DNA from 3 places in the Bartonella sp. AU15XJBT genome. Region 3 is predicted to be linked to each of the others. Evidence: predicted binding sites of a transcription regulator. Region 3 holds the regulator's gene; each other region holds the start of a gene.
The links. The regulator LexA, encoded in region 3, represses DNA repair genes until DNA is damaged. The targets are predictions, from matches to a motif close to TGTTCNNNNTGTGTTCNG.

Region 1: recA (recombinase RecA) is a predicted target of LexA. The motif match lies at 3,976-3,993, and genes of this name have one in related genera.
Region 2: ruvC (crossover junction endodeoxyribonuclease RuvC) is a predicted target of LexA. The motif match lies at 6,492-6,509, and genes of this name have one in related genera.

Annotation. Positions count from the first base shown of each region.
Region 1 covers NZ_JAQITG010000013.1:26,326-36,870, forward strand. Annotated here, with positions in the region: gene alaS (alanine--tRNA ligase) at 1-2,597, opposite strand, end outside; gene recA (recombinase RecA) at 2,806-3,849, opposite strand; gene PVV57_RS06670 (hypothetical protein) at 4,222-4,407, opposite strand; gene PVV57_RS06675 (replication-associated recombination protein A) at 4,839-6,158, opposite strand; gene PVV57_RS06680 (DegQ family serine endoprotease) at 6,167-7,561, opposite strand; gene rplQ (50S ribosomal protein L17) at 7,829-8,257, opposite strand; gene PVV57_RS06690 (DNA-directed RNA polymerase subunit alpha) at 8,282-9,295, opposite strand; gene rpsK (30S ribosomal protein S11) at 9,390-9,779, opposite strand; gene rpsM (30S ribosomal protein S13) at 9,896-10,264, opposite strand; gene PVV57_RS06705 (adenylate kinase) at 10,445-10,545, opposite strand, start outside.
Region 2 covers NZ_JAQITG010000003.1:101,536-112,080, forward strand. Annotated here, with positions in the region: gene PVV57_RS02570 (TIR domain-containing protein) at 949-1,695, opposite strand; gene PVV57_RS02575 (thiamine phosphate synthase) at 2,000-2,662, opposite strand; gene PVV57_RS02580 (OpgC family protein) at 3,018-4,160, shown strand; gene PVV57_RS02585 (DUF1465 family protein) at 4,346-4,864, shown strand; gene ruvC (crossover junction endodeoxyribonuclease RuvC) at 6,694-7,209, shown strand; gene ruvA (Holliday junction branch migration protein RuvA) at 7,206-7,820, shown strand; gene ruvB (Holliday junction branch migration DNA helicase RuvB) at 7,834-8,925, shown strand; gene ybgC (tol-pal system-associated acyl-CoA thioesterase) at 9,139-9,579, shown strand.
Region 3 covers NZ_JAQITG010000010.1:8,294-18,838, forward strand. Annotated here, with positions in the region: gene metG (methionine--tRNA ligase) at 1-251, opposite strand, end outside; gene PVV57_RS05785 (DNA polymerase III subunit delta') at 328-1,374, opposite strand; gene tmk (dTMP kinase) at 1,371-2,015, opposite strand; gene PVV57_RS05795 (D-alanyl-D-alanine carboxypeptidase family protein) at 2,046-3,209, opposite strand; gene PVV57_RS05800 (septal ring lytic transglycosylase RlpA family protein) at 4,256-5,152, opposite strand; tRNA gene PVV57_RS05805 (tRNA-Lys) at 5,739-5,814, opposite strand; gene lexA (transcriptional repressor LexA) at 7,188-7,901, shown strand; gene rimO (30S ribosomal protein S12 methylthiotransferase RimO) at 8,375-9,688, shown strand; gene ttcA (tRNA 2-thiocytidine(32) synthetase TtcA) at 10,222-10,545, opposite strand, start outside.

The sequences.
Region 1 (10,545 bases), on a different contig from region 3:
GCCTGCGCCATATCAGGACGCCCACCTCCACCTTGACCACCAAGAACAGCTGAAAGAATACGAACAAGATCAACAGCATTGAGTTTATCCGTTAAATCATCCGTAACACCAACAACAGCACTCCCTTTTCCATCCTCCGAAACACTGATAAAAGCAACCACTCCAGACCCAATTTTCCTTTTTCCAGAATCAACGAGTGCCTTAAGATCCCGTGGTAAAATATTTTTGACAATACGCCCCATAAAAGAAAGTCCATTGATGATGGTAATATCACCTTGACCACTTTCTGTTATTTTCCCATTCAACACCATTTTCTTGCGTACATCATTCAACTCTTTTTCAAGTTTACGACGTTCATCAAGCAAACTCCTCACTCGTTCTTCTAAATCAGAAGAAGAAGTTTTTAAAAGATCAGCAATTTCACGGATACGTACATCTTGGCGACAAAGATAAAGACGCGCTGCGGCACCTGTTAAAGCTTCAATACGCCGCACTCCAGCTGAAACAGAACTTTCAGAAACAATATGAATCAAGCCAATATCGCCTGTTCTTTCCACATGTGTCCCTCCACAAAGCTCAATTGACCAATGCTTTTTTAATCCTCCCTGCTCAAGTGGCGCCCCCATAGAAACAACACGAACTTCATCCCCATATTTTTCGCCAAAGAGTGCCATTGCTCCTTCAGAAATTGCCTCATCGACAGCCATGAGGCGCGTTATCACTTTATTATTTTGCAAAACAATCTCATTGGCTAAATCTTCTATTTTTTTTAATTCTTCCAAAGAAACAGATTTTGGATGCGAAAAATCAAAACGCAACCGTTCTGGCGATACAAGAGAGCCCTTTTGAGTCACATGAGATCCCAATACTTGACGTAAAGCCTCGTGTAATAAATGGGTAGCAGAATGATTGGCGCGGATTTTTTTACGACGAACAACGTCAACGGTTAATTCTACACAATCAGAGATCTTAGCATGACCAGATTTAACTTTTCCAAGATGAATAAAAACACCATCAGCCTTTTTCTGAGTATCATGCACCTCAAAAATAAAATTTTTACCCGAAATAATACCGCTATCACCAATTTGTCCACCAGATTCACCATAAAAAGGAGTCTGATTTAACACAAGAATGGCTTTCTGCCCTGAAGAAACCTCATCAACAATTTTACCATCAAACACAAGAGCTGTAAGAATACCTTTAGCTTTTTCTGTTTCATACCCTAAAAATTCTGTACCCCCTACCTGATCACGAACAGAAAACCAAATTGTCTCCGTGACAGCTTCTCCAGAACCCAACCAATGAGCACGGGCTTCCTCTTTCTGGCGTTCCATCGCTTTATCAAAGGCATCAACATCAACAGATATTCCGCGACGCCGAAGCACATCCTGCGTTAAATCAAGTGGAAAACCATAGGTATCATAAAGCTTGAAAGCAATTTCACCATTTAAATGATCCCCTTCCTTAAGCTGGGCACTTTCTTCATTTAACAAACCCAGTCCTCGTTCAAGCGTTTTACGAAAACGTATTTCTTCTAATTTTAAAGTTTCTGTAATTAAAGATTCAGCCCGCACCAATTCAGGATAAGCTTGTCCCATTTCGCGAATGAGAGCAGGCAAAAGCTGCCACATTAAAGGTTCTTTAACACCAAGAAGATGTGCATGACGCATAGCACGACGCATAACGCGACGTAAAACATATCCTCTTCCTTCATTGGAAGGAAGAACACCATCCGCAATTAAAAATGCCGATGAGCGAAGATGATCAGCAATAACACGATGGCTGGCAATAAAATCACCCTTTGCCTTAATCCCTGTAAGTTCTTCTGACGCTCCAATTAATGCACGAAAAAGATCAATGTCATAATTATCATGAACACCCTGTAAAACAGCCGCGATACGCTCTAATCCCATACCGGTATCAATAGAAGGATGAGGCAAATCAACACGTTCTTCCTTAGAAAGCTGCTCATACTGCATAAAAACAAGGTTCCAAATCTCAATAAAGCGATCACCATCTTCTTCCATACTTCCAGGAGGACCACCCCAAATTTCATCACCGTGATCATAAAAAATCTCCGAACAAGGACCACAAGGACCTGTATCACCCATCGCCCAAAAATTATCAGCTGTCGCAATACGAACGATTTTCTCATCTGGAAGACCTGAGATTTTACGCCATAATTCAGCAGCAACATCATCACTCTGATAAACGGTTACCAACAATTTATCTTTTGGGAGGCAAAATTCCTTTGTTAAAAGATCCCATGATAAAAAGATGGCTTCTTCTTTGAAATAATCGCCGAAAGAAAAATTACCTAGCATTTCAAAAAATGTATGATGGCGCGCCGTATAACCAACATTATCAAGATCATTATGTTTTCCACCCGCACGAACACATTTTTGTGCCGTTGTAGCCTTTTTATAAGGAAGCTGTTCAAGTCCGGTAAAAACATTTTTAAACTGCACCATCCCTGCATTTGTAAACATAAGTGTAGGATCATTGCGTGGAACAAGTGGACTAGAAGAAAGAACTTGATGCCCATTACGATGAAAATAATCCAAAAATGTTGACCGAATATTATTAACACTATTCATATATACACCTGCAGAATACCGCATAAAACCATAAAAGAAAAATCCCCTTCATTAAATATTCTCTTTGCCACGCATGGAGTCAATTTAATCAAAGAATGGACTATTTGTTCAAAAAAATTGAGAAAAAATGGCTGTATATTAAAAAACTCAAACAAATAAAAACAGAAAAAAACTTAAATGAAAAAATTATAGACGAAAAAACGCTCTATCAAATGACTTCATCACTTTCTATATTTTCTGACCCTGCATTTTCTAACAATTCAATCGCAATCAAACCAGCATTTTGGCGCAAAGCGGCTTCAATCTCTGTAGCTATTTCCGCATGTTCACGCAAAAACTGCTTTGCATTCTCACGCCCCTGTCCTAAACGCTGAGAATTATAAGAAAACCATGCACCAGATTTTTCCACAATACCAACCTTGACACCCAAATCAATCAATTCACCTACTTTAGAAATACCTTCTCCATAAATAATATCAAACTCGACCTGTTTGAATGGAGGTGCCAGTTTATTCTTCACTACTTTAACACGCGTCTGATTACCAACGATTGCATCCCGATCTTTAATAGAGCCAATACGACGAATGTCTAAACGAACAGAAGCATAAAACTTTAAAGCGTTTCCGCCCGTTGTCGTTTCGGGAGAACCAAACATCACACCAATTTTCATGCGAATTTGATTAATAAAGACAACCATACAGTTAGAGCGAAAAATTGCTGCTGTTAATTTTCGCAACGCTTTACTCATTAACCGAGCTTGCAATCCGGGCAAAGCATCACCCATTTCACCGTCAATTTCTGCTCTCGGTGTTAAAGCAGCAACAGAATCCACAACAAGCACATCAACTGCACCAGAACGAACTAACGTCTCTGTAATTTCCAATGCTTGTTCACCGGTATCCGGTTGAGAAATGAACAAATTCTCTAAATCAACCCCAAGCTTGCGCGCATAAATAGGATCAAGCGCATGTTCAGCATCAATAAAAGCACAAATTCCTCCCCCTTTCTGGGCTTCAGCAATAGCATGTAGAGCCAATGTTGTCTTCCCAGAACTTTCTGGTCCATAGATCTCCACAATACGCCCCTTCGGTAACCCACCAATCCCCAAAGCAATATCCAAGGATAATGACCCTGTTGGGATTGTTTCAATTTCAACAACCTGCTCTTTTTGCCCAAGACGCATAATCGAGCCTTTACCAAAAGAACGTTCAATTTGAGAGAGAGCAGCATCGAGAGCTTTTGTTTTATCCACGATTATATCCTTGACCGATTCATAATAATCTAACACTTCTAAAGTGTACACTGTACTTTTAATTTAACTAAAGTCTTGAGTTTAGATGTTCACAGACTATTTCCATCTCTACCCCCACGTTATGTCTATAACATATCATGAGCATCAAAATAAAGAATTGAAACTCCTTACCTTATGACACAAAAGAAATTCTAAATAAAATAATACTCCTATAGGAGGGCAAGTTAGCACATTTATCTCTCTCTAGAAAAGCAACAATTTAAATTTCAACACAATGTTCAACCTTTCTCCTTACCCCTTTGGTTAAATCCCTAAGAGAAAAACGCTCCCCTTAATCACACAAAATACATCATCAATAAAAACGACACCCTATTACATCAAAAAACAGAACGCCTTTGTGTTGCATCTCCACGCGCTTGTTTGAAAAAGACATCTTTCAACGCTCGCCACACCCATTTCGCGACAGTGCCCGTAAATGATATACTGTAAAATCCATTGAGCACCGACATCTTTACGCTTGAAACAACCCAGCACCACCATCATGACACCACGACACACTTTCCAGCTCCCAATGTTACAAAGCCCCTCGACATTTGAAAAGATTCATAGTGTCATTTTTAGTTTTTTCTTGTACAGTTTTTATCACACGTTAATTCCGTTTGTAACGTACAAGCGAATGGTTTTGATTGATTAGGTTTGGAATAAGAGAAACATACGGTATTTGGGGTTCTCATTCAACATACAAAACAATGAAATATCAATATAAATAAATATCTTAATCGCTTAAAACCGCAAAAACAAAGCAGCTTTAAGAGTTGAATGACAGATTTCTTAAATTATGAATCCATAAAAAGATATGCGTTTCAAAAAAAGATTGCTCTACGAGCAATGCAACAAGTGTTTAAAATATAAACTAACTTGTTCATACGGTGACATGAGGGATAAAAAATTAAATCCAAAATCAATAAAAATGTGTTTTAACTCAAATTTTATTGTTGATTTTTACGCTTTTGGCGCAATTGTTTCCACCATTCAAGACGTTTCACAATTTCACGCTCAAATCCACGCTCAACTGGTTTATAATAACTCTGTCGCCCAAGTTTTTCAGGAAAATATTCTTGTCCTGAAAAAGCATCTGGTTCATCATGGTCATAACAATAACCATCTCCATACCCCTCTTCCTTCATCAATTTCGTCGGTGCATTAAGGATACGCTTAGGAGGCGGTAAAGAACCATTTTTGCGCGCACAACGCAGTGCTGCTTTATACGCAAGATATGTCGCGTTTGACTTTGGTGCAGTTGCAACATAAAGACATGCCTGTGCCAAAGCCAACTCTCCTTCTGGTGACCCCAAATAATCATAGGCATCCTTTGCCGCATTACAAATGACAAGAGCTTGAGGATCTGCCAAACCAACATCTTCAACAGCCATACGAACCAATCTTCGCCCAATATAGAGAGGATCTTCACCAGCATCCAACATACGTGCTAAATAATAAAGCGCCGCATCAGGATCAGAGCCACGAACGGATTTATGCAACGCTGAAATGAGATTATAGTGCCCATCTCGTCCTTTATCATAAATGGGTGCACGACGCTGAATAACTTTTTGCAAAGCACCAGCATCAAGAATCTCTCCCGAGCGCGCAACAGACCACACTTCCTCTGCTAATGTCAATGCTACCCGTGCATCACCATCAGACATCCCTATCAAAACGTCTCTAGCACCATCATCCAAGGGAAGAAACTTTCCTTCTACCTCTTCAGCACGCTTCAAAAGCATGTCCAAACTTTCATGATCATGAGAAAGAAATGTTAAAACCCGTGCACGCGAAAGAAGAGCAGCATTAAGTTCAAAAGAAGGATTTTCGGTCGTTGCACCAATAAGTACCACCGTACCATCTTCCATCACAGGAAGAAAACTATCCTGCTGTGCACGATTAAAGCGATGAATTTCATCAACAAAGAGAAGCGTTTTATCCCCAGACATAAAACGCCTCTGCGCAACTTCAAAAATCTTTTTAAGTTCAGCAACGCCTGTAAAAATAGCAGAAACTTGTTCAAAGGCGAAATTTGTTTCAAGTGCTAACAAACGTGCAACTGTTGTTTTTCCCGTCCCTGGAGGCCCCCAAAAAATCATCGATCCAATTGAGCCCGCTGCCACCATCCGTGAAAGCAAGCCATCTTCTCCAATTAAATGCTTTTGTCCCACAACTTCATTGAGAGAACAAGGACGCATTCTTTCTGCAAGTGGCTGATTTTTATTAACTTTAGGATCAAATGACGAAGTAAAAAAATCTTTCTCCAAAAAAAACCTCAACGAATAAATTGGCGAATATACATACCATCACGTTCATATTCCAATTGCCAAGTACGCGAACGCGTTTGCATAAGAACTTTTTTCAACTGATGAACTGTTTGAATCTTATGGCCATTTACAACACGTAAGATATCTCCGGGACGAAAAATTCCAGAAGCATTGCTCATTTCATCAAGATTGGTAATCACAACACCTTTTGCCGATATGGGAAGATGAAAACGTCGACTATTTTGCGGTGTTAAATCTAACACTTCGGCACCAGCAAGAGGACTATCACCCGTAATTTTTTCAGATTTTACAGATGTAGTTTCCGATATTGATGCAACCTTTATTTGTGTTTTTAAAGTTTTGCCACTTCGTAAATATTCTAAAGCAAGACTATGACCAACGTCAGCCGTCATCAAACGATACCCAAGACTATCTGGACTATCAACGCGCACCCCCTGCACACTCAAAATAACATCACCTACTTTCAAGCCGGCTTTTTCAGCAGGACTGTCTTTAATAACTTCAATAATAAGAGCCCCATAAGGACGTTCTAAACCTAAACCACCAGCAATATCAGGTGTAACATTTTGAAAGGATGCCCCGATATAAGGCGGCACAAAATATTTTCCACCGCGTTTAACAGTATCAAGCATCACTTTTACAAGATTAACTGGAATAGCAAAACCAATCCCTACAGAACCACCGGAACGCGAATAAATAGCTGTATTAATTCCGATTAATTGCCCCTTCATATCAATTAAAGCGCCACCAGAGTTTCCTGGATTAATGGCTGCATCTGTTTGAATAAAAAAGTCAAAGTCGGAAATCCCAACACGTGTACGCGCTTGCGCTGAAACAATACCACTTGTAACCGTTTGACCAACACCAAAAGGATTACCAATAGCCAGAACAAGATCACCAACCTCAACAGTATCAGAATCCCCCAAAGGAAGAACAGGAAACTGAGTATCTTTTGCATCAACTTCAAGAATGGCAATATCCGTTGCTTCATCTTTGAGCACGACCTTACTCTCAAACTCTCGCCCATCAGAAAAAGCCACTTTAATTTCGCTTGCATCTTTAATGACATGGTAATTTGTAACAATCAAACCACGTGCATCAACAATCACGCCTGACCCTAATGATGATTGCTTACGAACAGGAAAATTATTTTGTAAACGACCAAAAAATTGCTCAAAAAATGGATCACCCGCAAAAGGTGATCGCGCTCTAATTTGCCGTGCTGCATAAATATTTACAACAGATGGAACTGTCTTTTTAACTAAAGGAGCAAATGAAAGAGTGATTTCTTTTTCTGTCTGAGGAACATGAGCATAGATATGATCAAACGATATCAGCATCATAATCGCAAAAAAAAGCCGCACCCAAAAAGAATACCTCATAATCTACTCCTTATAAAATCAGCCTATTCTGTTGAAGATTCATAGAATTTTAAAAAAGCATCCCCGCAAATAAAGGATCTCCATTAATATTTCATAATAGAGAATAAAAACAACCCATTTAAACAATAAATATTATAAAAATCAAATAATTCAATATCCTATAATTCTCTCTCACCATCTATTTCTCAAGTAAAACAAACTTAAAAATATGTATAAAAAAACCGCCTAAGATAAGGCGGCCTTTAAAAATCCAACAAAATAAAAAACTTATGAGGACGTTCCCTTCTCATTCTCAGAAGCTTCGATACGAGCACGATCCCCAGCCCCCTTCGCTTCGACATCACGATCAACAAATTCTATAACAGCCATGGGCGCATTATCACCGGTACGAAACCCCGCTTTCATAATACGCAAATACCCACCGTTGCGTGATGCATAACGCGGCGCAAGTGTATCAAATAACTTTGCAACTTTCCCTGTATCACGAAGTGCTGCAATTGCTTGTCGACGTGCATGCAAACCACCACGCTTACCAAGAGTAACAAGTTTTTCAACAATAGGACGAATTTCTTTAGCCTTTGGAAGTGTTGTCACAATCTGCTCATGCTCGATCAACGACGTTGCCATATTTGCAAACATCGCTTTACGGTGACTGGCAGTCCGATTCAACTTGCGGCCTGACTTACTATGGCGCATAAGCCCTCTCCTTAAATTCTAATTTCAATACTGATCTTCATAACGTTTAGCAAGATCATCAATGTTTTCAGGCGGCCATGCAGGAATTTCCATTCCAAGATGCAATCCCATACATGCCAAAACTTCTTTAATCTCATTCAATGACTTACGACCAAAATTTGGTGTCCGAAGCATTTCAGATTCTGTTTTTTGAATAAGATCACCAATATAGACAATATTATCATTCTTAAGACAATTTGCCGAACGAACGGAAAGTTCTAATTCATCCACTTTTTTGAGAAGTGCAGGATTAAAGGAAAGCTCAGAATCAGCCTCCTCAACAGGCTCCTTCTGTGGCTCTTCAAAGTTAATAAATAATGATAATTGATCCTGGAGAATGCGTGCTGCAAAAGCAACAGCATCTTCTCCATTAACAGCACCATTCGTTTCAATCGTTAACGTCAATTTATCATAATCGAGAACTTGACCTTCACGCGTATTTTCCACTTTATAAGACACTTTACGAATTGGTGAATAAAGACTATCAATTGGAATAAGTCCTATGCGCCCATCATCAACACAATTACGATCCGATGGAACATACCCCTTTCCTGTGTTGACAATAAATTCCATACGAATTTCAGCATCTTCATCAAGCGTACAGATAACATGATCTGGATTAAGAATTTCCATATCCCCAACGGTATTGATATCCCCCGCTCTCACAACACCAGGCCCCTCTTTATAAACGACGAGACGCTTAGGCCCTTCTTCTTCCATACGAAGTGCAATTTCCTTTATATTCAGAATAATATCTGTAACATCCTCACGAACACCCGGAATTGATGAAAATTCATGTAAGACGCCATCAATTTGTACAGCAGTAATAGCAGCACCACGAAGCGAAGATAACAACACACGACGAAGGGCATTTCCTAGTGTTAAACCAAAGCCCCGCTCAAGAGGCTCAGCAATTACGCTTATAATATTTGGATTATCATGGGTACATGATTCAACCTTATTGGGTTTAATAAGTTCTTGCCAGTTTTTCTGGATCATATTTTTATTCCCGTTCTTTAGTTCCGTTACCATTCAATCGTAACGACCAATGTGAACATCAGAGAAATCTCCGACAACAAAAAACAACACCCAATTAAACACGCCGTCTTTTCCGCGGACGACATCCGTTATGAGGAATTGGTGTTACATCACGAATAGAAGTAATGACAAACCCAACAGATTGCAACGCACGTAGAGCAGATTCGCGCCCTGCCCCAGGACCACAAACTTCAACTTCCAAAGAACGCATACCATGTTCTTGTGCTTTTCTCGCACAATCTTCCGCAGCAACTTGAGCGGCAAAAGGTGTAGATTTACGCGCCCCTTTAAACCCTTGAGCCCCCGCAGATGACCACGCAATTGCATTTCCCTGCGCATCAGTAATCGTAATCATTGTATTATTAAATGTTGAATTGATATGCACAACACCTGATGAAATATTCTTACGTTCGCGACGACGAACACGTGTGGCTTCCTTGGCCATATTTTTCCTTTCAACGATCTCATCACTGCCGTAATATCAGCAGCTCCACCTTCTTTCCCTTGTCAAACCAACTTCAACAAGAAACAGAATATATAAAAAACCTCTCACACAGATTCTTATTTCTTCTTACCAGCAATTGCCTTAGCAGGTCCCTTACGCGTACGAGCATTCGTATGTGTACGCTGTCCCCGAACTGGCAAAGACCGACGATGACGCAATCCACGATAACAACCAAGGTCCATCAAACGCTTAACATTCATGGCAACTTCACGACGAAGATCACCTTCAACTTGATAGCCCTGATCTATCGCCTCACGAATCTGCAACACCTCGGCATCTGAAAGCTCATGCACACGACGCCCCGTGGGAATACAAACCTTTTCAGTAATTTCTTGAGCAAATTTTGGTCCAATCCCGTGGATATATTGAAGCGCAATAATTACACGCTTATTTGTCGGGATATTGACGCCAGCAATACGAGCCACGCCTACTCTCCTTAATTATGTTGACAAATTGTTATAAAATAACTGATGTACCTTACAGAAAAAAATAGACTCAGAACAAAACTCTTCCGAATCCGCCTATTCAACTGAAATAAATTAAAGTTGTTTGTGATAGATTTTATCTCAAAAGTCAACTCTTTTCATTTACTTCTCAAAAAAATCTTATGCAAGAAAACCTTTAATTATACGTGTCACTTCAGCAATACCAATCATTCCATCAATAACCTTCAACATTCCTCTCTCTGAATAAAATTTTGATAAAG
Region 2 (10,545 bases), on a different contig from region 3:
ACCCTCCCGCCGGTTGCGAGCGCCCTCGCATGAGTATTCCGGGAGTTAAAAGTACTGAACCTAAATCAGCATTTTGCTTTTAGTGCTGGTAAGCACCTGGACATAGCAAAATCTCCCGGAATTCCGGGATACCCGCAAAGCGGGGTAAATTCATGTTTAGGTTTCAGGCTTTTAATCCCTATTGGTCGTTGCGTATGCGACCAAGACACTTTTTAACTCATAAAGGAATTTCAGGAGGTTGGCAATAAAAAATAGTTTTTAATGAGAGGCAGTGTGGTTTTGATGCAAGTAATTTTGATGCAAGTAATAAAGCATAACTATTTTTCTTACTGGAGATTATTTGCGCGGGTAAATGATATAGTGTGTTTTCTTTGCCAATGAAAATATCGTTAATTAAGCTTGTTTTTGCATTGTTCCCTCGCCAAGTGCGCGCGCCTTCGCATAGTATTCTGGGAGTCTAAAAATACTGAAACCTAATCAGTCTTTTTGCTTTTAGTGCTTATCGCCCCTGGACAGAGCAAAATATCCCGGAATTCCGCGATACCCAAAAAGTTGGTCAATTCATGTTTGAGTTTTCAGGCTTTAGAGCCCTCTTGATCGTTGCATATGCGACCAAGAGACCTTTTGATTCATAAAGGAATTTGAGATATTTACAATAAAAGATAGTTTTTTAATGAGAGTCTATCCGCCTTTTAATCTCTCTGAAACGATAACCAAAATCATGATATCAGAGCCGTGCTTATCAAAAGGTCTAAAATGATTTTTTCCACGGTAATGAATTTACAAGCGGTTTCTTTATTAAAATTTGCACCATCGCTTGGCTATTGAAGAAGGATATGTGCGTAATAGCTTTTTTGTCTTTAAAGAACGTGGTGGCTTTATGGGCTGCGGTGAAGTGTCATGGTTTTATGGGGGCGTGCGTTTTAAAAACTAAAGATTAAGTGTTATTCACATAGAATTTAATGCACAAGGAATGGCATCTTGACTAAAAGGGACCTCCGCTCCTTTTAAGCGATTAATAAGTTTGGGAAATGTCTCTTGTACGTGTTTTTCAAAAGAAAGGTAGTAAATTCCATTAACATCTGAAGGTATTTCAACGCCTTCTTTGTATAAAATAGCTATTTTATCAAAAGGAAGTATGGAGATTAACATTCCCATCTCGAGAATAACATTTTGTCGTGCACGGGGGTGCGCTTTTGTTTCACCGTCAGATATAGCATAGCCTATATCATCGGGAGTTAGCAGTACAATGCCAAATCCTATAGAACCTTTACAAATTTCTTTTTTCAAAGTTTCAATGATGGGAAAGCCATTACCACCAGTATTTTGTAAAATGTATGGTTCGAGCTCAAGTCTGCGAAGAATAAGTTCAAGTTGCTCTAAGGCAACGTGGTCATGACCATGAACGATAAAAATTTTTTTATTTGAGGTATTGGAAGCAATTTTTGGAAAAGGAGTCGTTGATTTTGTTTCTATATATTGAACTAAATCTTCTCTCAACTTTTGTTTTGTGTTTTCTTTGCCTTGAAAGCTAAGTGTTCCTGTACTTTCATACCAATTAATAATTCCTCCATCGCAGGTTTTGATCTGATATCCTCCAGAAGAATTAAGTGATAGAGACTTAATTTCTTTAATTTTATATCCACACTTGCAAACTATGTTTTGAAGATCTTCAAACGTTCCTCTGTATTTCATTTTTTATGTCCCCTGCATATTTCCATCATTCGTTGTTGGTATGCATTAACCAATATCAACAATGATGAGTTTCCCCAATCATAATGGCTTCTTTTTATAAGACATTGAACTAGAAAGTTTTGATGATTCTTCTCTATATATTATGTAAAAAAAGCGCAAGCTTTTTCATCTCATTTGATAGAATTGCGGAAAGAAAAACACATTTTTCTCCCCTTTAATCTGTTATTGTGTATTCTATATAAGTAATATAGTGGCGGGTGTTTGGATTTTTATTAACACTTAATTTATGAATTCCCCTCCCACATTACAAGGGGGTGTTTTCACATTTTTCTTGCATTGTTTTAAGCAATATTAAAGGATTGTCGTTCCCCAAAATAACTTCTTCTACAGCGACAAATTCACATCCAGTTTTTAAGGCTTCATCAAAGGTTGCGAAATCGCTTCCTACTTGGATAATGGCAGGGGTTTCCATAATCTCTGCCCACCACGCTGCCAATTGGAGATTACGGGGGTGCGCATGGGGTTTTTTATCAGCTCCTAATTTGCCAAACAGAAGATAGTCAACACCTGTTTCTGCTGCAAGCATGGCGCTATGACGATTGCGTAGATTGCCAAAGCCTAAGATTTTTTGTTCCTTTTGCTGATTTTTAAAGCTTTCAAGAGCGTTAAAATCATCTTCTATGTGCAAACCATCAGCCTTTATGCGTCCCGCAATGCGGCTGTCATCAGTGATGAGAAGAGCGGCGCCATTGTTTTGAATATCTTCTGCGTAAATTTGTGCTTGTTGCTGTAAAAAAGAGCCATCATCTTTTTGCTTTTCAGAATCGTAAAGAATGACGCATGCAAAGGATTTTGTTTGCAAAATGGGACGCAAAAAACTGTGCGGGGTGTTGCGTCGAACATTGAGGGTTAAAACCAATTGAGGAAAAAGAGGGGATTCAATCGGTTTATTTTTTTGTTGTGTCATGCTATATCCCTGTTTCTTAGAAAAAAATGATGCTCAAAAATTAAAGCTTCATCCTATTGATGCTTGTTTGCGATGAGGGTAACCACTATTTTCCCATGATTTCAAGGGGAGAGGTGTGGGAGTGCTTTGATGAAATAGCAAGATGTTTGAAATACCAAGCTGTTGTTAAGCATACGATACAACCTTTTCGTCGTCATACATGTATGGGTGTTTTTCATCCTTTTACCTTAAAAAAATAACACTTAAAAAGAAACTTGACTCTTAAAAGTTAAAGTTTCATCCTATCTTATTTGTGATGAGCGTAACGACTTTTTTTATGTGACTTAGGGGCTTTGTGACGTGTGGGAGTCCATTTATGAAATACCAAGCTGTTGTTGATCATAATAGGCAGCCTTTTCGTCGTGATACACGCATTGATGTTTTTCGTTCTTTAGCCTTATTGACGATTTTCATCAACCATATTCCCGGGACTCTCTATGAGCATATAACCCATAAAAATTTTGGTTTTTCCGATTCTGCAGAGATTTTTGTTTTGCTTTCAGGAATTTCGCTGGGGTTAAGTTTTCATGGGCGGTTACAGCAGAAGCCTTTTACTTTTATTATCCGAAAATATTGGCAGAGAGCTTTTCAGCTCTATGGGGCGTATCTTTTGACCACTTTTGTCACATTCAGCCTGTTTTTAGGGGCTTTTTTCTTATGGCAAACAGAAAAGCTGTTATCAATGAACAATGTGGGGCTCTTTTTTACAGAGCCTGTTATCGCATTTTTAAGCACTTTAAGCTTGGGGCATCAATTAGGCTATAATAATATTCTGCCGCTTTATATCGTTTTGATGTTTTTTGCGCCTTTTATCCTTTATTTGAGTTGTAAACAGACAAAGTGGCTGCTTTGGGGTTCGTTTATACTCTATCTTACTTGCGGATTTTATAAAATTGCTCCCCCTTCTTATCCTATAGAGGGAAAATGGTTTTTGAATCCTCTTTCTTGGCAGTTCTTATTTGTTATAGGCTTGACCAGCACTTTAGCACTCAAACAAGGTAAAACAATCGCTTTTCAGTCTTTTTGGCTGGTTTGTGCGGCAGCGTATCTCTTGTTGGCGCTGTTATGGGTGCGCTTAAATTGGTGGGGCGTTTTGGGAGGGCTCGGTTGGTCTTGTGCGTTGATCAACTTTAATAAAACCTTTTTAAGCTTGCCACGTTTGCTCCATGTTCTTGCATTATCCTTTCTCATTCTATGCTTACCGCGTGTCAATAAATGGTTTTATGTTTCAGAGCAGCATCCTTTAGCAATCTTAGGAAAACATAGTTTACCGGTCTTTGTAACGGGAACCATTTTTGCGATGTTTGGACAAATTGTAAAAACAGTGATGACAGGAACGTTTTTTTCCGATAGCCTCTTAATGATAACGGGGATTGCGCTGCAATTTGGAGTGGCTTATTATTGTGAAAAACGGCGGTCTTTGCAGGGGGCCTTTTCAAGGAAACTGATCCGTTTATAAGAAAAACGCTCCCATGGGGTTTGTTTGGTGGCGTTAACCTTAGTATAAAAAGCGCATTGCGCAAAAAATTTAAAAGAGGTAGTCAATTTTAAAAAAAAGCATTCTATACAGCAACACAAAGAAACTTTTTATTACTCTGTTCGTTGAGTGGTGTGGTTTTGTGCTGATACTTGGAGTATAAAAGCGTGAGTGTACATAAATGTCCCTATGATGAACCTATTATCATGATTGAGCATAATGCTTTTGAAAATGCTTTTAATCGTCTCTATGAAGAAACAATGGCGCTGATTGAAAAAACCGCAGCGTATATTGATTCAGAAGGGAAATTAGTAGCACGTTCCCTTTCGGCAGAAATTTCTGCAATCTATGCAAAAGAGGCGATGTATTTAAGTACACGACTTATGCAAATTGCCTCTCAACTCCTTCTTCTTCGGGCAGAGCGTGAAGGGGAAATGTCACCAGAACAAATAAAAAAAGAAATCGTAAAAGTCTCCCTTCAAACACCAACCTTAGAACTTGAAACCCCTTATTGGAACGACCTACCAGAAATTTTCCGCCAATTTGTTGCTCATTCACTGCGTTTGGAAGCACGCATCAAGTATATGCGCGCAGGATGGGAGACGGCTGCTTCCTGTACTTTAGAAGATGAAAATCCAGTGGGAAAACAAATCGAATTGCTGAAAACAGCCTTTGGGCGTTCTTAGAGCATATTTCCTTGGGTTTTAGCCTATTCGCTTCGTTTGAGAGGCGCTATGTTTTTTGTTTAGGATATGCGGCTGTTGTTTATGTGCTTTGAAAAGTAAGAGGCGGCTCGTATCTTGGGTGATGAAAATCCAGTGGGAAAACAAATCGAATTGCTGAAAACAGCCTTTGGGCGTTTAGGGATATTTTCTTGGCTTTTTTTTGTGATATTTTGAGCGGTATATTCGTTGTCGTGACTAAAATTAATCTGGAGAGTTTTTTCTGTTTAGCTTCTCTTTGAGTGTGGAAAAATATCTTGAGTTTATGACAAAGAGGGGGCATTGATTTCGAATTATGGTGTGGAGTATGGGCTGTGGTCGGCTTCAGTTTATTGTTGCTGGAACGCTTTCTTTTGATATTGTGTGATTTTATTTTAGCTATGAGAATGATCAGGCTATGCCGGATATTAGCCAAGCTCTTGGACATCGATTATCCTATTCTATCGTAAAATACTCTCGTTTAAGGCAGAGATATAAGGCACATAGCTGTGATGTATTCAGTATTTAAAATTACAGTACGTATGTGTTGAGAGCAGGGCTTATCCTTAGTGCTTATGAAGGGGGGCACATAAGTGGTCAACAGTAAGAAGCTATCGAGAGTCGTTGTTTTTTATAAGATAACGCTGGTAGGAATCTTCGTCCTTTGAGAGGTGGGGAGGAGGGAAAGCTCTATAATTTATTCCTCATAAAATTGCTGGAAAATGTGTGTTATAATAAACACCCCAAACGGAATATATTTGTGTTGCTAATCTGCGCGCTTGCTTTAAAGAAATATCTCTGAAGGCGCGTCACACCTCCCTTTCGTGACGGTCGTCCGTGAATGGCATAACGGTAAATTCCTCCATGAAATGTATAAAATTTCCCATAAAGTGTCTAAAAGCTATTGTGCTCTTCTATTTTTACGCTTCATAAAAGAGTAAAGCCCCATCATTCATTTTGCTAACCTCTCATGTTGTGACAGAGCTTTATATTTGAGATGGTTCATAAGAAGCATGCCCTCTTGTAAAGTTCCATGCCACATGGCTCTTCCGCTTATGATGTGCAAGGGAATGGTTTTGATAGATACAACATAAAAATAGGTTGGGAATGAGAGAAACTTTCGATATTTGGGGCTGTCATTCAACATAAAGAATGCTAGGGTATTCTTGTCAATCAATGCGTTTTCTCATGATCATGATGCATTGTTTTCATTTTTGGGGTTTTCGTTTTTGAGTTCTCTCAGTTTTAATAGGAGGGGCTCTCTTCACGGAAAATAAAACATCTAAAATCACAAAATAAATTGTCTTAAAAAGCTCTACGGGGGATTATGGGGGGCTTTATGGGCCCCGTGTTGCTCATGCAATACTCTCCCTATAATGCTCTTGTGTTGTGAGGGGTATGTAAAAAATACCTCGCAATGTTTGTTCACGTCCATATCATGGGGAGTATAATGTAAAAAGATCCCGTGAAGTCTATACCGTTCATAGAGGAGCATCTTTACATTTATATATCCAAAGACAACCCCTCTCTTTGTTTGCTTGTGGTGGTTTAATCGTTATGACATTGAAGATCAGATAGAAGGGAGTGAGTATATCGAAGGGGAATTTTTATGGGTTCCTTTTGCTTTCTTGTAAGGTGAGAATGGTTTTGTTTGATGGCATTTGTGTCTCATAAAGTTGCTGTTTGTTCGTGTGTTATACTGTATAAATTCATAACATATGCCCTTCTTTTTACTGGTTTTGCCCTTTGCTGCTGCTTTCTTTGCGGCTTTAAGCCTTTATTCAAAAGGGGGAAACGTGTATAAACTAGCGCTTATGGCAGAGACGATTCGTATTATAGGCATTGATCCCGGACTACGGTATACTGGATGGGGCGTTATCGATCTTGCGGGCAATCGTCTTCAGTTTGTCGCTGCAGGGACGGTTTCTTCTGATGTACAGTGTGATCTGGCTTCTAGACTCTATCAGATCCATAAAGGTCTTTCAGAGGTTGTGCATCAATTTATGCCCCATGAAGCGGCGGTGGAACATGTGTTTGTCAACAAAGATGCTACAGCAACGCTAAAACTTGGGCAGGCGCGTGCGATTGCACTGCTGGTTCCTGCGCAAGCAAATCTTCCTGTTTTTGAATATGCACCCAACAAAGTGAAAAAATCGGTTATTGGTGTCGGGCATGGTGCTAAAGAACAAATTCATATGATGGTAAAGGTTCTCCTCCCACGGGCTGAATTTGATAGCAATGATGCGGCGGATGCCCTTGCTCTTGCTCTTTGTCATAGCATGCATCGTAAGAGAATTGATCAATCTTATCAGGCAAGGGTGGCGATATGATTGGAAAGTTAAAGGGCACGCTTGAACATATCTTTGAAGATTATATCGTTCTTGATGTTCATGGTGTGGGGTATGTCGTTTTTATCTCAAATCGGTTGCGTCCTTCTTTGCCTTCTGTTGGGGAGACTTTAAGTCTCTTTATTGAAACGCATGTTCGCGAAGAGGCAATCCGCCTTTTTGGTTTTGCGACAAGAGCTGAACAGGAGTGGTTTTGTATGCTCCAAAATGTTCCAGGCGTAGGAGCAAAGGTTGCTTTAGCAATCTTGGGGACTTTATCGCCAGATGAACTTGCACAAGCTATTGCCCTAAACGATGTGGCGATGATTAGTCGCGCGCCGGGCGTTGGTAAAAAAGTCAGTGAAAGAATTGTGAGTGAGTTGAAAAGTAAAACACTCCCCTTTGAACAAGCGGTCAAGACTGTTTCGATTCCTCAGCGCGAGATAACTCATCAACCAGCCCATGATGCGCTTTCCGCATTGATGAAGCTAGGCTTTGAACGGGAGCAAGCCGCCCGTGCTCTTGCTCTTGCGATGAACGCTCTTGAGGGGGAGTCTGTGTCTTCTGCCCTGCTGATCCGCCATAGTCTCAAATTGCTTTCTTCTCCTACTTAAATAAAAGGTAACAATGCATAAAGATGAAGATCAACGCCTTCTGGGTCCCGCACCTCTTCCCAACGATCCGGATCGTTCCTTAAGACCACAAGTTCTTGATGACTTTATTGGTCAAGAGGCGGCACGGGCGAATTTAAAAATATTTATTGAAGCCGCAAAAAGGCGGCAAGAAGCGTTGGATCATGTTTTGTTTGTAGGACCACCAGGACTGGGAAAAACAACGCTCTCACAGATTATGGCAAAAGAATTAGGTGTTAATTTTCGCTCTACTTCAGGTCCGGTCATTGCTAAAGCAGGAGATTTGGCTGCTCTCTTGACCAATCTTGAAGAACGCGATGTCTTGTTTATTGATGAAATTCATCGCTTAAATCCGGCGATTGAAGAAATTCTTTATCCAGCGATGGAAGATTATCAACTCGATTTGATCATTGGAGAAGGTCCGGCTGCACGCTCGGTTAAAATTGATCTGGCTAAATTTACTTTGGTGGCGGCAACCACACGGTTGGGGCTTTTGACAACACCGCTGAGAGACCGTTTTGGCATCCCCATTCGTCTTAATTTTTATACGATAGAAGAATTAGAATATATTGTGCAGCGTAATGCGCGGCTTTTTGCTGTCAAGATCAGTGATGATGGTGCGCATGAAATTGCACGCCGAGCACGGGGAACCCCGCGCATTGCCGGACGGCTTTTACGGCGCGTTTGTGATTTTGCTTTGGTGAAACAAGCAAAACAAATTGATCAAAAAATCGCTGACGAAGCGCTTTCACGCCTTGAGGTGGATCATCTGGGGCTTGATCCACTGGATCGTCGTTATTTACTCCTGATTGCACAAACTTTTTTAGGGGGACCGGTGGGAATTGAAACCATTGCTGCTGCTTTATCAGAACCACGCGATGCTATTGAAGATATTGTTGAGCCCTATCTTCTCCAACAAGGCTTTATTCAGAGAACGGCTCGTGGTCGTATTCTCACTGAAAAGGCTTGGAGCCATTTAGGACTTTCTGCGCCTGCTTCAACATCTATACAAAAGCGTACTCAACTTTCTGATGCTCAAGATAATGCATCATTTCAGACAACTTTATGGGATGGGGAAGATGACTGAGGCATTTTTTTAAAAAAATTGTGCAGATAGTTTATCGCAAACGCTTATAAGGATCAGAGGTGTTCTGCTTGTCCGTGTGTTTTGGCTGAAAAGATTTGGAACGATAAAGGATTTTGTGCTTTGGCTTTTCACAACTTCAACACAAAAATGTGTTGAATCTTTTGATTGATAAACAATTTTCTATCTTAAATAACTTTATGGGACATGAAGTCAATGACAAAAGTAATGCCTTTCAAGAGCAATCATACAAATGCTTTTCATAATTTTCAGGTGCGTGTTTATGTGGCTGATACAGATTTTTCTGGTGTGGTTTATCATGCGCGTTATCTGGAATTTTTTGAACGGGGACGTTCAGAGTTTTTACGGGATACCGGTTTTAATAATAAGATGTTAGCAGCAGGGGTTGAAGGGGAAAAACTGTTTTTTGTTGTGCGCCATATGGAAATTAGTTTTTTGCGACCAGCCAAAATTGATAATCTTTTAGTCGTTAAAACACGTGTTGATCATATCCAAGGAGCACGCTTTTTTATGGAACAATCTATTGTGTATGAGGAGATCACGCTGGTAACAGCGAAAGTTGAAATTGCTCTGATTAATGAGGATGCAAAACCACGACGTTTACCCAAAGAGCTTTTTGCAAAAATGCTGAGTTAAAAGGGTTGTGCATTGAAGATACAACAGTTTTATTTATAAAGATAATATAACGTTATTCAGCTTGAATGAAAACTTTGCGTGTCGTAAAATTTTCTCATTTCAAATCTTTTCCCTATTGAAATAATGAAAACTATCCGCTTACATTTTCATAAGAGAGTAATGTATAAGCACTTGAAAAATCTGTAAAAATTTAAATAGATACTCTTCAATGTTATAATGGCTCAATATTGCAAGTGAGCGAAGAGAGTGAATGGGGCGGTTTTCATGAAGGAGAAAGAGTGAAAAGGCTTTTTTCACGTTAGGGAGGCTTTGAAGTTATCCCATGGTGCCAGAGACATAATGCGCATTGAAAGGGGCTACAGCACAATGAGATTATAGGAGACTGATACGAGATTATAGGAGATTTACCTGGGGAGGCATTAAATGAGCGACATTGGGTGAGGCATTTTATGGTGGTTTATTTTTGGTTTTTTTTGTGTATACTTGGGGTGTAACCTTATTAAACTTAAGGAAAAATGAGAGAAACAATAGCCTAAGGTAATGCATCATCTTTCATGATGCCCCCTATTGATTGATCATGATCATTCATTGCGTTGTCATTTTCACAGAAGGCTTGTAAGATTTTCTCTTTTCAAGCTCTTTTGTGAATTCATCAAAATCATTTTCTGATCTGTTACATTTTTTTCTTGTCACAGACGGGGTTGGTGCATGAGGGGAAACGAGGATTGAGAAAGGCATAAAATTGCCTTTTATAAAGCTTTTCAAGAGCCAAGACTTATTGCAACATTTTGAGCTTGGAACGCCACATGATGGTTTAGCGTTCTTTTCATACACGTAAAGATGGGGACGCATAGCAGATTTGATATCATGCTTTATATTATTTATGGACGGGGAGGGGTTTATGTCGTTGGGAAATAGGGGTGAGGTGTATTGAGGGATGCTTCTCGTGATCACTTTTTAAAGAAA
Region 3 (10,545 bases):
ACCGCAAGCATTTTTTGAAATACAGCACTATTACGATCTGCAAGTTGTTGAGGTGTTATGCCCAATACTGCTGCGGTTTGTTGCATCTTTAAACCATGCTCATCTGTACCAGAAAGAAAAAATACCTTTTTTCCGTTTAATCGTTGAAAGCGGGCTAAGACATCACTTGCAATGGCACTATAGGCATGTCCAATATGCGGATTACCATTAGGATAAAAAATAGGAGTTGTTATGTAATATGTGTCACGCATGTCATACTCACTGTAAAACGCTATAAATAAAAGATACAATGACATAACGCCTGTTCATCACATTGTCACGGAAAAACTAATCCTCATGAATAATCTTATGAACTCTAAAAAGTAAGTTAATAACAAACTGCTTCTTATCGAGATTAAACAGTTGTATTTCCTCTATTTCTTGATGAATCTCTTGCCATTTTTGCGCATATTTTTTTGAGAGAAATAAGTTTCCTTTTTCAACGAACATGATAGCTTTTTGTTGAATTTTATCAAGAATTTCATCACAAAATTGTTGAAATTGGAAGGGGGAAGAAACAGATGAGAATGTTTGTGCAAGCGTGTGTACAATCGTTGCGTTACAAACAGGTTGTTTTAGAAGGGCATCAATCGTTTTAATAATTTCAAGACCGCCATGGCGAATAAATAAAGCAGCTTTTCGAGGGCTTCCTTTGGATTTTTTAATGATCATTTCAATTGTTTTTTCATCAGGTAAATCCTGATTGGTGAAAATATGTGTAATGACTTTTTTCATTTCATCATGACACAGTGGGCGAAAAGAAATTTTTTGACAGCGTGAATGAATTGTTGGAAGCAATTTGCCTGAAGAATGTGCGATAATAATAAAGAGCGTCTTTGCAGGAGGTTCTTCAAGTATTTTAAGAATTGCATTTGCTGCATTTCTGTTCATATCATCTGCGGAATCAATAATAACAATACGCCATCCATTATCTTGCGATGTTCGGCTTAAAAAATGCATAATATCACGGATATCATCAATGAGTATTCCTGTTTTAAACTTTTGTGTTTTTACATCAAATCGACGTGAAATATACAAAAGACCAGGGTGACTTCCTTGTGTAATTTGGCGCCATGAAGTAGAATGAGGATCGGGTTTTAGGAAATTTTTCTTTTGAGAACTTAAAATATTCCAAGCAAGATGAAACGCTAATGTCGCCTTTCCAATTCCATATTCCCCTTCGAATAATAAAGCATGGTGCAAACGCTCTTCTTTAAGCATTTCTGCCAAAAAGTGACGAACATCTTCATGACCAAAGATAACATTATTCTGGGACGGCGATAAAATTGTATCAATATCATCATATTGTCGTAAAATATTTATTACATCACTCATGAAAATTGATCCAACAATACCTGATGACAAATATTTTTTATTTGATGCGCAATGACTTCCACTGAGCCAGTAGCATCAATGACTCGAAATCTCTGTGACTCTTGTTTAGCCAATTGAAGAAAAGCTTGACGCCTTTGTTCTTGGGTTTCCAGCGGGTCTTTTTCAAAATGATCGATTTCTTCAGTTTTTTTTCTTCGCAAATTTGCACGCTTTATACCACACGCTGCTGGCATATCTAATAAAAATGTTAAATGAGGCATGATACCATTAAGCGCAATACACTCTAAGATAGAAAGAAGAGAAGTATTGACTGTCTCATTGAGCCCTTGATAGACCCGTGTAGAATCAATAAAGCGGTCACATAAAACGATTTTACCTTTTTGCAAAGAAGGCGCGATAACCTCGGCGATATGGTCGGCGCGTGCCGCAGTAAACAAAACCGCTTCAATCAATGGTCCATACTGCTGTGCCTGCCCCGACAACAAAATATGCCGGATTGCTTCTGCCCCTGCTGTTCCTCCTGGTTCTCGTGTTGTAATAACATCATAACCTTGGTGAGAGAGATATTCAGCAAGTAAAGAAATCTGCACTGTTTTTCCTACCCCGTCCCCTCCTTCAAATGTAATAAAATAACCTGACACGTATAAACCTTAACCCTTATTAGCGCGTAACTACAAATATTTCCGTAACCATCCAATTGTTATTTCATAGAATGCATCTTTTACTTTTGTAAAGAAACTTCCTTCCTGAACATCCACTTCGGCAAAAACTGGTTTTTCCAAAAGAACCTTTTTATCTTCTAAAATTTGAATAACGCCAACGGGTTGTCCTGAAACGATGGGAGCTTTCAATGGACCATGATATTTAATTCTTGCTTTAACGTTGACTTCTTTTTCATTGGAAAGCATAAAACTTATCGGTTTTTTAACAATAAGTGGAACAAAATTTTGCTTCCCACCATAAACAGAAGCACGACCAACCGTTTCCCCTTTTGTGAAAATCGTTTTGAGATCAAAAGCCGTTATTCCCCATTGAAGAATGCGTTCTATTTCCGTTGTATGTTTTTTACCATCTTGCAAACCATTGATTGCTAAAAAAAGACGTCGATGATTTTTATAAATGGTGGCAACCATTGAAAATCCTTCTTTTTCGCTGTAGCCAAAGCCAAATCCTTCTACACCAATTTCCTTAGAAATAAGAGGGTTTTTATTCCGTTGAAAAATATTATTCCACGTAAAATGAGGCTCACGATAAAGTGCATAATAATCCGGATATTCGTGAGCAATATGGCGCGCTAATATAATCATATCGTGCACGGTTACAAATTGTCCCTCCTCGGGAAGCCCTGTTGCATTAACAAAATGGCTCTGAGATAAACCAATTATTTTAGCGCGCTGATTCATCAGCTGTGCAAAATGGGCTTCATCTCCTGATATTCCTTCAGCCAGAATAATAGCAGCATCATTTCCATTAACAATAATTAAACCACGCAAAAGATCAGAAACACTAATTTCTGTCTTTATTTTTGCAAACATAGTGGTTGTACCAGAAGGTGCCCCACCCTTGCGCCAAGCATTTTCACTGACCTTAAATTTTTGGGAATTCTGTAACAATCCTTCTTTTAATTGATGAAAGATGACTTCCGCTGTCATCAATTTTGCTAATGAAGCAGGAAAAAAAGGAATATCAGTTTGTTTTTCATAAAGTATTGTCTCTGTATCATCATCTAGTAACAACACTTGTGAAGCGGAAATTTGAAAATCTTGCGCTCTCCCCCACGTATTAAATACCAACATCCCCCATAAGATCAGTAAGATCCTTAATACTGTATACATAGCCACTCCTCCCATCCAAAGATTAGCATAGAGAATCACTATATAGGAAAAAACTCTCTTATTTCCGCAAATTGAGGAATTATTGATAACTCAAGAAAAGATTTTATTTTCATTCAGCATGAGCAAAAGTAAAATGATATATTTTTTATCTTCCACGCAAGAGCTAATATTAACATTTTAAAGCATGAAAGACAAAAAAGACTTTTTAGCTTTTTTATTTCCAGTACATTGATTTATTTATGATAAATTATTAATTTTTAAAATTTAAGCTGACCAAAATACTGTAAAATTCTCTCATCATCCCACCTCTTTAAAGCAATTAAAATCGCTTTTTTTTATTCTTCATAAGCAAGGTTAGTATAGGGGTGAAGATTAAGATTATTAAAGAGAGAATAAAAATACTTTTTATAAATCTCTCAAGTCCCAAGGTATTGCAAAACATAAAAGCTTTGCAAAATGTATGATGGTGTCAGTTTATATCTTCATACGTGTAAAGACTATGATGCCTAATGGCTTTACATTCTACTATTCAGGAAAGCTGTCATAAAATGGGCTTGAGAGCCAGATATACCTCTTTAAAATGGAAAATGAGCACATGTGAACAGACAATACAAAAGTGTATTTTTTTTGAGGTTGTTCAGTTTACGTGAAGGGTGTTATGCTATTAAGAAATCGATAAAAAAGCATAAAACAATGCATAATCTCCTCATAAGATATTACCCTTATGCTTTCGAAGGCCGCAAAGTCAGAATCAAAAGGAAATATCTTTTGCTTTTTAGACTTTATATTCTTTCCCAATTAGATTGTATAGTCGTTTCAGAGATTACACAAACAGACTCACACAATCCGGCTTTTCTCATTTGACAAAAGCCATTATAGCAGAAAAAAACACGCGCTTTATCAGCAAACACTGTCATAAAATCAAAAATAGACTGGCAATGGATTGGAGAGACGTATTAAATTATTAATGATAACACTCAACCTCGACCTTTTTTCATCACTTTTTATTTGAAAATGATATCGATTAAAAATTAACATATTTTTTCTCAAAACAGTTGTAGCCAATTAATCTTTGTTCTTTTGTTTAGCTTATTTATAGAAGCAACTTGATCGAATGGTACCGGTTTATCAACCATGATAGGACCAATTTCTGGCAATTTTACTGAAACAGTTTTATTGCGCTGTTCTTGTGAAACAGAGGAGGCTTTAGCTAATTCTTCTTTGTTTCCTGTATTGCGCTCCTTGAACAAAGCAGTTTCTCTTTTTTTCGAAACATTTTCCAACGCTAATGAATATGAGGCAGAATTTCCAGGAGTATAAGAGGCCATTAAATATGCACCATCATAGTAGCCAATGGGCGCTTCAGCAATATACTCTACTTTAACATCTGCGACTCCCCTATCCACATAACCAAGTATTGCCGCAGCTTGCTTTGATAAATCAATGATACGATCTTTCATAAAAGGTCCGCGATCATTCACTCTAACAATGAGTGAAGATCCATTTTTCAAATTAGTAACACGAGCATAGCTAGGTAAAGGCATTGTAGGATGAGCAGCAGTCAGAAGATTCATGTCGTAAATTTCACCGTTGGCAGTTAAACGCCCATGAAAGTCTGAACCATACCATGATGCTTCACCAACACGTTTATACGTTGGATCATTTTCAGGGTAATACCACTTTCCTTTTATTTGGTAAGGTTTACCAACAACTGCTCGTCCACGCCTTTTTTCTTCTGATTGATTTCTGTTATTGGACATTTGTTTCGGGAGAACAGAAGTATTTACGTCAATTGGTTTATTCTGATAGGAATCTTTTATTGAAAAATGCATAGTTTCGCTTGCGCAACAAGACACCAATGACAGAGAAATGACGATCATAGAAAATAATTGAAATGTCGGTTTAATAATAGAAGTAAATTTCTTTTTACTATTTGAAGGCATCTATTCAGTCCACTTAGTTTTTGTTAAGTACTACTGTAAAAACCACGTCACGCTTTTTGTACGCGATAGGAGAATTCACGTTTTTAAATGATACCCCTCGCGCATATACCACCCTTGAATTCGCCCCTTTTATCAAAAAATTAACACATTGTTAACCATTTTATGATTGTCATAAGAAATAAATGCACTTTATAAAAACGTTAGAAAATAAAAAAATAGATAAATCAATATGTTATTATATAAAATCATCTTATAAGATAAGCTGTGAATAAACACAAACTGTGAATAAGTATGACGATTTTACCAGCTTGTTCCATATAATGCAGCGGGTATTAAAGCACAGCCCATGAATTGCGAAAACGAGTAGCTATACGTGCTATCAGCACAGGTTTAATTGTTTCATAAACATAAAGCACTTTTGGGTTGGAGAAAAAACGCTCTATATAAAAACAGCTGATAAAAAATGATCGACTATAGAATCAATCAAAAAATCTCAAAAAGAATTAGGGCAGTCAAAAAAACTAAAAAGAATCAAAATAACAAAGATTCTCAAACTTCTGTATAGTTTATTGATATTATTTAAAGTTGGTGAGCGCGCAGGGATTCGAACCCTGGACCTACTGATTAAAAGTCAGTTGCTCTACCAGCTGAGCTACGCGCTCTCACACAAGCTATCTAGTTTGCAGACTATATAATTTGTAGAAAGTGAAGGGAACATACGGTTGACTTTTCATTTGGTCAACACCTTTTGAAAAAATATTATTATTTTTTTCCAGTTATCAATAATTTTCCGTTTTTTCCCTTTCCTCGTCATTGTAAAGTTACTCTTTGATCTTCTTTTTGAAATCTCGATAAAGAAATAATCTAACGATAAAAATATCTCATAGATTCGAAATGGTAAAATTATAAGCCCCCCTCTTCCTCCACACATGGGCTGTTAAGCATCATGGATAGAGCAGAAAAATACTTCTTACTATAGTTTATTTTTATATCTTTATGTCTTAGTTTTCAATTTTCAAATATAAATAGAGATTTATAATATATCCCATTGATTTATAATAATTTATCATTTTATCACTCGAGTGAGAGATCTGAATACCGTAAGATTTTCTCATATCAAATTCTTTTGTTCTTTTTATATTAAAATAATAAAAATCATTTGCTTACTCAACACAAGGAGAAGAATAAAACGATTAAAAAAAGAAATGAAAATGCCTCTTGTATGTCCTTTCAACAACCAAAAATTATTGCAACATAAGGGGCGGACAAAATAGTATGGTGGTGTAGACTTTTGAGATATGAAGATAGCGTTGCTCAAAAGATTTTATGTTATTTGCAAGATCATTTTGATGGAAGCAGGCATATTGAGAGATATCTTTTTAAAAACAAATATGCGAATGAGCAATAATGGCATTTTGAAGATATGACTTTTACTCACGTACAATGATTCTATAACAATAGCCAATTATTCTATAGAATAAGGCAGATATGAAGCAAAAAAATTTAGTTTCATTGAAAATATCAGACATGACTATAAATTATGCTCATTATTGTAGCTGTAGATAATTTGACTAAAAAATAAAAAAACAGAAACAATATGCGAAATGATTCTAAATACACATAAAATAATTCTAAATACACATAAAGTCGCTATTGAAAGAATGTATTCTATTTAACTTTTTATACGAGAAATGATAAAATACGTAGATCTATTAAAAAATAGAAGGATAACACTCTGACCATAAAATTTAGTGTAGGGTAATTCAGTCAGAGCTATAAAATATTTTTTATATATTATTTAATATTAATGTGTTTTTACAATATATAAGAAATATTATGATAACTTTATTAAAGTAAAATTCCATACCTATCATACCTTAAATATGTCTCTAAATAAATAGATTGCCTAATTAACTTCACTTATAAGGTCAAAAATAAAGCAAATAATTTTGATTTAGCGAAAAAATTGTAGAATTATTATATATACACGTATTTTTTACTATAAATTTTTTTATTTTTTTGATTGGAAGATTGAATGCTGACATGTAAACAATATGAGCTCCTCTTATTTATTCACAATCATATAAAAGAAACTGGTGTTCCTCCTTCTTTTGAAGAAATGAAAAATGCTTTAGAACTTTCTTCAAAGTCAGGCATTCATAAGCTCATTATAGCCTTAGAACAACGAGGTTTTATACGCCGTTTGCCCAATCGCGCTCGTGCAGTGGAGGTGATTCGACTCCCCGAGAGAATAACATTTAACCTTTCTCTAGCACGTAAGATTTCTCCCAGTATGATAGAAAAAAATAAAAGGGAAATATCAAAAAACTTGACTAATCTTGGTAACTTTGAGGTAGAAGAAATAAAAAATATCACTATTCCCATTATGGGACGTATTTCTGCAAGCGTGCCTGTCTCTGCCATACTTCAACAAACAAGTACACTTTCTCTTCCACACGATATGGTTAATACAGGTGAGCACTATGCATTAGAAGTTAAAGATAATTCTATGGTGGAAGCTGGTATCTTTGATAAAGATACAATTATTGTGAAACGTCAAAATACAGCAATATCAGGTGAAATTATTGTCGCATTTATTGATAAAAAAGAGGCAACATTAAAACGTTATCGACGCAAAGGAACCTCTGTTGCATTAGAAGCCGCTAATCCTCATTACGAAGTACGTACATACAAATCCGAGCGTGTAGAAATACAAGGCAAACTTACCGGTCTTATTCGCAAATATTAAAAAACAACCCTATTTTATAATACGCTATACATACGCCAATAAAATAGAGTAAAAGAATCTGTTAAGTATTTTTTATTGTGTCACACGCAATTGACTTTCTCCCCATAGCCAAAGGAAAAGGATGCCTCCAGTTTGGTCTATAAACAATCCAAATCCTTATCGAACGGATTCCTCCTTCCCTCTTATGTTTTTCGATGATGGAAGGCTCGACAAGTAAGCTTAAAATATTCACTACGTACTCTAAAAGAGCTTGAATACTTTGAAGGAGTCTGTCTTATATCATCATCCTCAACGACGGTATTTTACGGTATAATAAGTTAAAATCGTATGCCAGTATAAAATCACATAAAATATTGTAGAAAAAAATCAAATAAATTTGTAACAGATTGTTATATATAAAAATAAAAAACATTTTTTACTTTTTAAGTCAATAAAAGCGGAACTCAATCGTTCATAGTAATTATAGGATCATCATGGTAGCACCTCGTATTAGTTTTGTCTCCCTCGGATGCCCAAAAGCACTCGTAGATTCTGAGCGAATTATTACAAGCCTCCGCTCTGAAGGGTATGAGATTTCACGTCAACATCAAGGAGCTGATGTCGTTATTGTAAATACCTGTGGTTTTCTTGATTCTGCCAGAAAAGAATCATTAGCCAATATTGATGAAGCGCTCAAAAAAAATGGCAAAGTTATTGTGACTGGTTGTCTTGGTGCTGATCCTGATGTTATTCGTCAAACCTATCCAAATGTATTAGCTATTACAGGACCGCAAGCTTATGAAAGTGTTATAGAAGCTGTTCATACAGCAATTCCTCCAATTCATGATCCGTTTATTGATTTAGTTCCTCCCCAAGGTATTCGTTTAACACCTCGCCATTACGCCTACTTAAAGATTTCTGAAGGATGCTCTAACAGGTGTAGTTTTTGTATCATCCCTACACTGCGTGGTGATCTCACTTCACGCCCCATTAGTGACGTTCTTCGCGAAGCTGAAAAACTCGTACAAGCGGGTGTAAAAGAACTTTTGGTTATTTCACAAGATACGAGCGCTTATGGTATTGATCTTAAATATCTCGAAAATTCTTGGAAAGATCGTACAATTAAAACAAAGTTTTTTGATCTTTGTCGTGAACTAGGTGATATGGGTATTTGGGTACGTATGCATTACGTTTATCCTTATCCTCATGTGGATGAAGTTATCGAACTTATGGCTGCGAAAAAAATTCTCCCTTATCTGGATATTCCTTTTCAGCATGCATCACCGACTGTTTTGCGTCATATGAAGCGTCCTGCTCTTATGGAAAAAATAAACCGTAGAATTGAAAAGTGGCGAAAAATATGTCCAGATCTTACTTTGCGATCAACATTTATTGTTGGATTTCCAGGTGAATCGAGTGAAGATTTTAATATGCTGCTAGAATGGCTAGAAGAAGCAAAAATTGAACGCGCTGGATGCTTTAAATATGAAGAAGTAAAAGGGGCCGTAGCAAATGATTTGGGATTAGAAAATATTCCTGAGGACGTGAAAGAAAATCGCTGGCATCGTTTTATGGCAAAACAACAACAAATTTCGACACATCTTTTAAAGAAAAAAATTGGAAAAAGACTCCAAGTCCTTATCGATGAAAGTCAAGGAAAAGTTGCCAAAGGACGTAGTCAATACGATGCTCCAGAAATAGATGGTGTTGTCCATATATCATCACGACGCCCCTTACGTATCGGTGAATTTGTCACCGTTAAAATCGAACAATCGGATGCCTATGACCTTTATGGTATAGCAGTTTGAAAAAATTTAACTTATTCCCATCCCCAATGACAAAGTTTCTGATCAGAGACAGTTTATAAAAAAACAACTGCTCACAATAGGGCGCGATCACTTATGTGACTCACTTCATGAGGATTTACGGATAATCCCTGCCTTGAGTTTTTGCTATACACTCTAAAAATACTTAATTTATCAAGTGCTTATATCATTTTGGTTCACCACCCTAAATGACGAGATGTTTTATTGCACAACAGGATAAGATAAAATAAAATCTAAAAGGTTCTCTTAAAAAAAGAGCAAACCAACCGTCATATTATTTTCCCATTTTTCCATATTGCGACAGTCATTAATTATTTAAAGGAAGCTTTTTAAAATGTGTTTTATACACACAAGAGCTCTGTTTGTGATATGCAAGGAGATGTTTTTATGGATACAATATAAGAAAATTTGAAATAAAACACCTATGGTCGTTAAATTGCAAAGCAATAAATTATCATTATAAATAAGTATTTTATCTTAAACTATTTGAACTTATTTTTTTATATCTCATTTTATTAACACCTTTTAAAATCAAAGAATTTTTTATCAAGCAAATGACTTGGGCGCACATTCGTTAAAGCGCGAATCATTGTATCTTTACGTCCTGGCATTTGTCTTTCGATATTTTTCAGCATTTCTTTCATTGCATTACGTTGTAAACCATCTTGACTACCGCAAAGATTACAAGGAATAATTGGAAATTGCATTGCTTGAGAAAATTTTTCCATATCTTCCTCAGCGGCATAGACAAGAGGGCGTAATACAAAAAGATCTCCTTCATCATTTTTAAGTTTTCCAGGCATAGCGGCTAATCGGCCACCGTGAAATAAATTCATAAA